Acidicapsa acidisoli: one gene and its partner. The protein of the gene in region 1 interacts with the protein of each later gene in a pairwise test. Links are inferred from orthologs where the notes say so. Each region holds a gene or a part of one and is shown on either strand. Other genes may lie near its edges.

Region 1 (3,858 bases):
GTTGAAACGATAGCGCGGCGACCGCGAGGGTTATCGGCAGCAGGTAGGAGTGGATTGCATTGTAGCAATTGGCGCCCAGGCGCGGATCGACAAAATAGCCGACCATCGATAGATCTGGAACTAGCCAGAGCACCGCGAAGAGCCACCAGCTTGCGCCTGTGCGTGCGTACAGGACGACTGCCAGTGCTGCGACAGCAAGACCCTCCAGGCGCAGCCACCAGAGAACCGGCGGCGCGACGGCAGGCTTCTCGGCGGGTAGAGAGCTGGCTGAAGTCATGGTGGATTGGATGCAGGCAGGGATCGCTGCGCCACACGACTGCAAAGAAGGCGAACCTTGCGGCTCGCCTTCTCTTCGTTGCGGCGGTGGGCCTGCGTTACTTCTTGGCGGGCGCGATGACGTCCTTGGCAGCCTTGGCTACGCGGAACTTCACCACGGTCTTGGCCTTGATCTTGATGGCCGCGCCGGTTTGCGGGTTGCGGCCTACGCGTGCCTTGCGCTCGGCCTTGACGAGGCGACCGATGCCGGGGATGATGAATACCCCGTTCTTCTTGGTCTCCTTGACGGCCGTTTCCGCCAGGGTGTCGAGAAACGCTGCAACCTGCTTGTTGGTGAGTTCCAGCTTTTCAGCCAGAAGGCGGATGAGGGCTGTCTTGGTCAATCCTGTTGCCATTCTTTGTTTCCTCCGATGTCTGCCGCTTAGGGCATCCGTATTGTTGCCGTGGTAGCGCCGGTTTTGGTGTTGCCCGCCGAAGAAATGCGCCTAGACAGATTGGACAACGTGTGCGCAAATCTCCAGTGTTGACGCGGGTCCGGTGAAACCTGTCGATGGATACCTTGCGTCTTTTGGGGGCATAAAGTCAACCCGAAAAGCCATATTTCCACAAGATTTTCAGGGTTTTTGCCCGAAAAATTCGGTTTTTACCGGTTTTTGGCCGTTTTTGGGCCTTGCGGCAGACCAAAGAGCACCGGTTTGCGTGGCTTGCGAGTCTCTTCCAAAGCTGCCGCAATAGGCGTATTGAGAGCCGCCACCACGGGTGCCGCGAGCTTGAAATGCCGCACGACTTGAGCGGCAAGATTGGGCTCCAATGCGGCCTCGGCTGGCAGCGTGGCGGCCAGACCCCATTGGCGGCAGCGGATGAGATCGAGAGCAGGATGATCTGCGGGAAAGCCTTTGGGCGGGCGCGTGAGAGCGTTGCCTTCGAACTCGCGGAATGCCTTCCTGACGGCGGGCTTTTCGAGGAGCTTGCGAAACTCCGCATGATGATCGAGCAGCCAGTGGCGAATGGCGGCGAGTTGATCCTTCTCCGGCATGTAGGCCCCGGCGGCTATAATCACGTCCTTCGAAGAGATGTGGAAGTAATAGCCCGCGCCCGAAGTCTTGTCGAGCCCGGTGTGCGTCCACCAGGCGGCGATGTGCTCCTTGTAAGGGCGCTTGTCGTTGGAGAAGCGTGTGTCGCGGTAGATGCGGAAGAGGGATTTTTCCGCCGGGCGAACGTGCTCGGGGGCAAAGTCCAGCATGGCGTCCGTGACGTGGCGGATGATGGCCAGCATCGGCTCCTTCAACTCGGCCTCATAGACAGCCTTGTTGGCCTGGAACCATTCGCGGGCTTCGACAGGGTCGGTCTTGTTGACGCGAATGAGCGCACGGAGAAAGGCCATGCCTTCCTTGCGAAGGTGCGGGGCGGTTGCAGTTGATTTAGCCGGGCGGGGCTTTGCGGGACTTGGCATGACCTCGCAAGATTAGCAAAATCAGCGAATGATTTTCAGCGCGGCGCGGAACAAACCATCGAAATCGGCGGCTAACGCGGCTTCTTTTGCAACCGAAAGCTGGATTGCTTTTTCGGCAGCAGGGCGCTGATAGCCGAGGTTGGTCAGCGCAGAGAGCACGTCCTCGGCCGCGGCTCCCTGAACGGCGGCTGGGACGGGCGCGGTGGCGAAGTCGTCTAATTTGTCTTTCAACTCGAGCACGAGGCGCTCAGCCAGCTTCTTGCCGACGCCGGGAATGCGCGTGAGGCTTGCATGGTCCTGGGCACGGATGGCGGTAACGGCGCGTTCGGGCGAGAGTCCGCTGAGCAGGGTGACGGCCAGCTTGGGGCCGACGCCGGTGACGGTGATCAACCGCTCGAAGAGGCGTTTTTCGTCGCGCTCCAGAAAGCCGAAGAGCGCGATCTGATCTTCTCGAACCTGGGTGTGGATGTGCAGCGAAGCTTCCGCGCCAACTGCAGGCAACGCGGTGAAGGTGGGGACGGAGATGGTGACGTCGTAACCCACCCCGGCAGCTTCGACGATGGCCTGGCCGGGTTGTTTGTGGATCAGTTTGCCGCGTAGGTGAGCGATCATTGTCTTCCCTGGGTCTGCCTTGGGGTCTGCCCTCGTATCTGTCTGGTGCTCCGCAGTCTTGATATTAGCGTGACGCTCCGGGCGCACGACCGTTATCTGGTTGGAATTGGCTTACTTCGGAGCTGTGAATTCGTCTTTTCAATGCAGGTTGCTTCCGCATTGTCCCTCGCGGGTTTGCCCGGGACGGATCTTCATCCTCGGTTCGCTAGGGGTGGGGGCTGGAAGATACAATAGGGTTTCAAGCTACGGTTTGGTGCGGTTTTTCGGGGTTTCAAGTCGAAGCAAGACTTTCGGGACAGGGGTTGACAGCGGGTGACGAGATTGATGGGCATGCGCCGTTTGGCGCGAAAATGGATGGTTGTGGCGCTGGCCGCCGGTTTCGCGACTTTGCTGGCCACAACGGCGGGCTTGGCGCAGTCGGCGAGCTTTGCAACGCACACCACGCTGACGACCGGTTCGGTTGAAGTTGGCGGACGAACCGTGACAACCTACACGGCGAATGTCGTAGGGGATGACGACACGCCGGCGAAGGGCGTCGTCATGCTGACCGAGCAAGGCAAGAACCTGGCCGGCGCAGCGCTTGATTCTACAGGCCAGGCCAATATCCGGCTTGACGGATTGGCTGCCGGTAATCATCTTCTGACCGCCTCTTATAGCGGTGACACGGTGCATGCAGCATCGCAATCGGAGAGCGTGACAGTGAGTCCAGAGGTGAGCGCAGACACCTTTGCGCTGTCTATCGCACCGACCTCCGTGACCATCGCGGCGCCCGGCGACGCTGCTACCGTGGTGGCTACGATCACACCGGGGTCCGCATTCACGGGCTTTGTCAGCCTCTCGTGCGCAGGTCCGCCTGTGAGCACAGGCTCGGCGACGGATTCCGCGTTGCCTGTCGGCGTTACTTGCCTCTTTACGCCTGAGAACCTGCAGGTAACCTCCTCTGCGAAAACCTTCACTTCCTCTTTTTCGGTTCAAACGACGGCTCCGGCCGGACAACTCGCGCAGAATCGCAAAGGCCTGAACGCAGTTCGCGGACGCGATGCGGGAGCTCCGCTTGTCCTGGCAGTGCTCTTGCCTGGAGTCATCGGACTCGGCGTGCTTGGCCGCAAACGAAAGTTGTTTGGGAAGGTCGCCCTCGTGCTGATGGTGGGAGCAATCGGCGTGCTTGGGACTTCCGCTTGCAATGCACGTTACAAATACCTGAATCATCCGCCGACGCCCAACTACGGTACGCTTCCAGGAGCGTATACGCTCACGATCTGGGCGCAGACAAGCAACGGCGTCTCCGCTGCCGAGCAGTTCCTTACCATGCCTCTGACGGTGAACTGACGCAGCCAAAAGTTGATCGGAAAATGCGAAGGGCGCTAACTGGGTTGTTACAGTTTGCGCTCTTTTCTTTTGGAGATCGACGCATTCGTCCGAATTACCACTGACCCTTTTCACGCGGGACTTAGGCAGGAGCTTCAGGATCGAAAGCAAGATCGCAAGACACCTCAACCTTGTCGCGCCTCTCTCCA
Region 2 (3,474 bases), on another replicon or contig:
TCCAGTCTTTGAAGACGGCTTTGAGTCCCTCGGGGGTGACGGCTTCTACGCCGACGAGGGCGCCTTTGATGTTGGCGCGGCGCATTGCGTCGAGGTATTCACCGTCTTCGCCGGCTTCCATGGTGATCTGGGTGAAGAAGACCATGTCTTTGGGTAGTTTGGCGAGCTCTTCCATGAGCTGGAATCGCTCGGCGCGGATCGCGGTCAGTTCGCCCAGCTTGGCGAGGTTGTTCTGCTGGCGGGCGAGGCGCAGGTCAGTCAGGGTGACTGGATAGAAATTGTCGTCGGCGAGAGCTATGAAGCGGAAGCCGAGGCGGCGGAGATTGACGATTTCGTCGATGACGCTCTCGAACTGGCGCTGGCGAGGCTGCTGGCCGTCGGTGCGCCAGACGCTGCAAAAAGAGCAGTGCTTGGGGCATCCGCGGATGGTTTGGACGGAGGCCCACATGTATTTGTCGGGCTGCATCAGGTCCCAGCGGGCGGCGAGGAACTGGTTGCCTTCGATGCGGCCGCCTTCGTAAATTCTGGCGGGGTTGCCGGCGAGGCAGTCTGCTACTACGCGTCCCCAGGCGATGTCGCCGTCGCCTTTGACGATTGCGTGGGCTTCGCCTTTTTCGAGGGCTTCCTCGGGAAAGAGCGTGGCGTGGATTCCTCCGTAGACGACCCATGCGCCGCGTGCCCTCGCCATTTTGCCGACTTTGTATCCGCGCAGGGCGTTGCCGGTGTGCACGCTGATGCCAACGATATCTCCGGGCTGGATGGTTTCGGGAACGATCGGTTCGAGGGATTCGTCGACCAGGATCGGATCGCCTGCGGATTTTGGGGTGGCGGCTGCGAGGACAAACAGCCATCTCGGCGTAATTACGCCCGTGCCAAAAGAATTGTCACTGGGATTAACTAGATGGACGTTCACTGGGGCCCGCTTTCCTAGATAAAACCGGTGGCCTGAGAGAACGTGTTTGCAATAGTTGAGTTTTAGGAGCCTATCGCCGACATCTGCCTCTGCATCCTCGCCGGTGACGAGGCTTCCGCCGGTGTTTGATGGCCATCATACACGGAGATGGTTGCTGCTGGGATTAATTCGAGATTTCGATGCTGAAGCTGGCCGGATTTGGGAATCGCCTAGAGACGCCAGACGGCTACGGCCTGTTGGGGGGGAAATTGCGTGATTGGGGCAGGTGAGTGAGCGGAAACCGGAGAGGCAGGAGGTGGGTTACACTCAGGGTGATGCGGGTAATGGGGATCGATTGCGGGACGGAGATCACCGGTTTCGGGGTGGTGGAGTCGGACGATGAGAGCCGGAATCCCCGGTTGATTTGCCGGGCGTTCGGTGGGATTCGCCTGCCGAAACAGAAGACGATGCCGCAGCGGCTGAAGCAGGTATTTGACGAGCTCAATACGGTGCTTGAAGAGTGGCGTCCTGACGTGGTCGCTGTGGAAGAGGTCTTTTATTCTGTGAATGCCAAGTCGGCGCTAAAGCTGGGACAGGTGCGGGGGGTGGCGCTGCTGACGATCGCTCAGATGGGTTTGCCGCTGGCTGAGTATGCTCCGCTGAAGATCAAGTCTTCGGTGGTGGGCTATGGGCTGGCGGGCAAGGAGCAGGTGCAATTCATGGTGGCCCGGCTGCTGGGTCTGGATGCGCCGCCCGAGCCGCCCGACGCGGCGGATGCGCTGGCGATCGCCATTTGTCACATTCACACGGCGCAGACACTCGCGATGCAGGAGACTCGGGGATGAACGGGTTGTCTCTGAGAGGGATGAAGCTGAGGGCGCTGGGGTTGATTGCCTGCACGGCTTTCTTTACTTCGGCGCTGCGTGCTCAACAGTCCGCTGTTTTCCAGATTGAGTTTACGAATCTGCAACTTGTGCCGTCGCACTGGACGCTCAAACTGAGTCCGGACGGGAGCGGGCAGTTTGATGCGGAGGGTGGGCAACCGACGCAGGAGGAGGCTAAGACGATCCTCGCCGGGGATGTGCATCGGCCTGTGCAGTTAAGTCCTGCCTTCACGGAGCAGGTGTTTTCGACGGCACGGACGCGGCGGTGGTTTGCCTTTCCGTGCGAAAGCCACATGAAGGTGGCCTTTCAAGGGACGAAGCGACTGAGCTATTCCGGTCCGGAAGGGAGCGGGGCCTGTGAATACAACTACTCGAAGGACAAACAGATCGAGGAGCTTGGGAATTCGCTGATGGCGGTGGAGTTCACGATTCTGAGCGGGGCGCGCATGGAAAAGCTGCTGCAGCATGACCGCCTGGGACTGGACGAGGAGCTTGACAACCTTGTGACTGCGCTGCACGAAGGCAGCGCGGCTGAGGTGGGCACGATCCGCGAGACTTTGACCCGAATTGCGTCGGATGAAGAGGTCATGGATCGGGTGCGGCGCAAAGCGCGGCAGTTGTTGACGCAAATTCGCTAACAGAGTTTACTTGGATCGGGTATTTTTTGAGTATTTGCGACTTCCGTTTGGGATTCGGGTCTAAGTAACGTTGGGGTTCGTCTCACATACTGAACGACCGGTTTGCGGTGCGCCAACGTCTTTACTGCATGGTTCGCAAAGCTCGTTCGGGTGGGACAAAGGAGAGTCTCTCCATGAAAACTTTTACGCATACCTCTGCCAAGGGTTCTCGACCAGAGCTGAGCGACGGGCCGGCGCATTGGGTTGCATCTTTGACGGGACTCGGGAAAATCCTGCCTGCGGCTGGAGCGATTTTTGTGCTCGCCGCGTGTGCTGTCTGGGCTACGGCTGCTGCTGCTTTGCCACTCGATGACGATGATGCTCCGGATGTCGCGCAGACCGGGTCCGATTCGCGTGCGGTGCGGTTAAGCACGGTTGAGGGGCAGGTGCGGGTGATTCAGGATGGACAGGTGATCGCCGATCCGGCTTACGCCAATCTACCGCTCTTCGAGGGCGCGGAGGTGAACACCGGCAACGACGGGCGGGCCGAGGTTCAGTTGGAGGACGGGAGTCTGGTGCGCCTGTCGCCGAATTCGATGCTGACATTTACTGTTTTGCAGCAGCAGGGAACCGGATCGCGCACGGAGGTTGTGCTGAATAACGGCCTGGCGTATTTCGAACTGCAGCCGAGTAATGAGGAGCACAGCCTGCGGGTGAGTTATGGCCCTGCGTCTTTTTCGGCGAGCAGTTTTTCCGTGGTGAGGCTCACGCTGGACACGCCTCCGGGAGAGATGGCGTTATTTTCCGGGAATGTGCATCTGGATCGCGGCGATTCGATGCAACTGGATATGCATGGCGGAGAGAGCCTGACCCTGGATGCGAACGATCAGACTCGCTACAACCTTGCCGAGTCGATCGAGCCGGATTCGTGGGATAGCTGGAATGCGGATCGCGACCAGGTGCTGAACCAGGAGGCGGGCGAAAAGACGGCGGCCAGCAGCGGTTATGTGAATTCGCAGGGCGTCGGAATGGGCGATCTGGATGCCAACGGAAATTGGTATGACGTTCCGGGCCAGGGATA

Evidence for each region. Proteins that work in one complex are often made in the same cells at the same time.
Region 2: the proteins of ruvA (region 1) and ruvC interact in binary tests that used the Escherichia coli proteins (3 or more experiments, as listed by UniProt). The link is inferred for Acidicapsa acidisoli from one-to-one orthologs.

Annotation. Positions count from the first base shown.
Region 1 is NZ_JAGSYI010000001.1:1,622,811-1,626,668, reverse strand. Bases 547-3,419 are described here. They hold ruvA (Holliday junction branch migration protein RuvA), read right to left. Parts: upstream 2,342-3,419; coding sequence 1,751-2,341; downstream 547-1,750. Other genes in these bases: OHL23_RS06525 (Ig-like domain-containing protein), read left to right, coding at 2,672-3,419; OHL23_RS06535 (DUF2461 domain-containing protein), read right to left, coding at 920-1,729; OHL23_RS06540 (HU family DNA-binding protein), read right to left, coding at 547-671. Outside these bases: OHL23_RS06545 (DUF4260 domain-containing protein), read right to left, coding at 1-277; more of OHL23_RS06540, read right to left, coding at 375-546; more of OHL23_RS06525, read left to right, coding at 3,420-3,670. UniProt on the Escherichia coli protein: The RuvA-RuvB-RuvC complex processes Holliday junction (HJ) DNA during genetic recombination and DNA repair.
Region 2 is NZ_JAGSYI010000004.1:619,647-623,120, reverse strand. What follows is about bases 1-2,982. They hold ruvC (crossover junction endodeoxyribonuclease RuvC), read left to right. Parts: upstream 1-1,227; coding sequence 1,228-1,737; downstream 1,738-2,982. Other genes in these bases: OHL23_RS24455 (FecR family protein), read left to right, coding at 2,588-2,982; OHL23_RS24460 (hypothetical protein), read left to right, coding at 1,734-2,414; OHL23_RS24470 (B12-binding domain-containing radical SAM protein), read right to left, coding at 1-913. In the rest of the region: more of OHL23_RS24455, read left to right, coding at 2,983-3,474.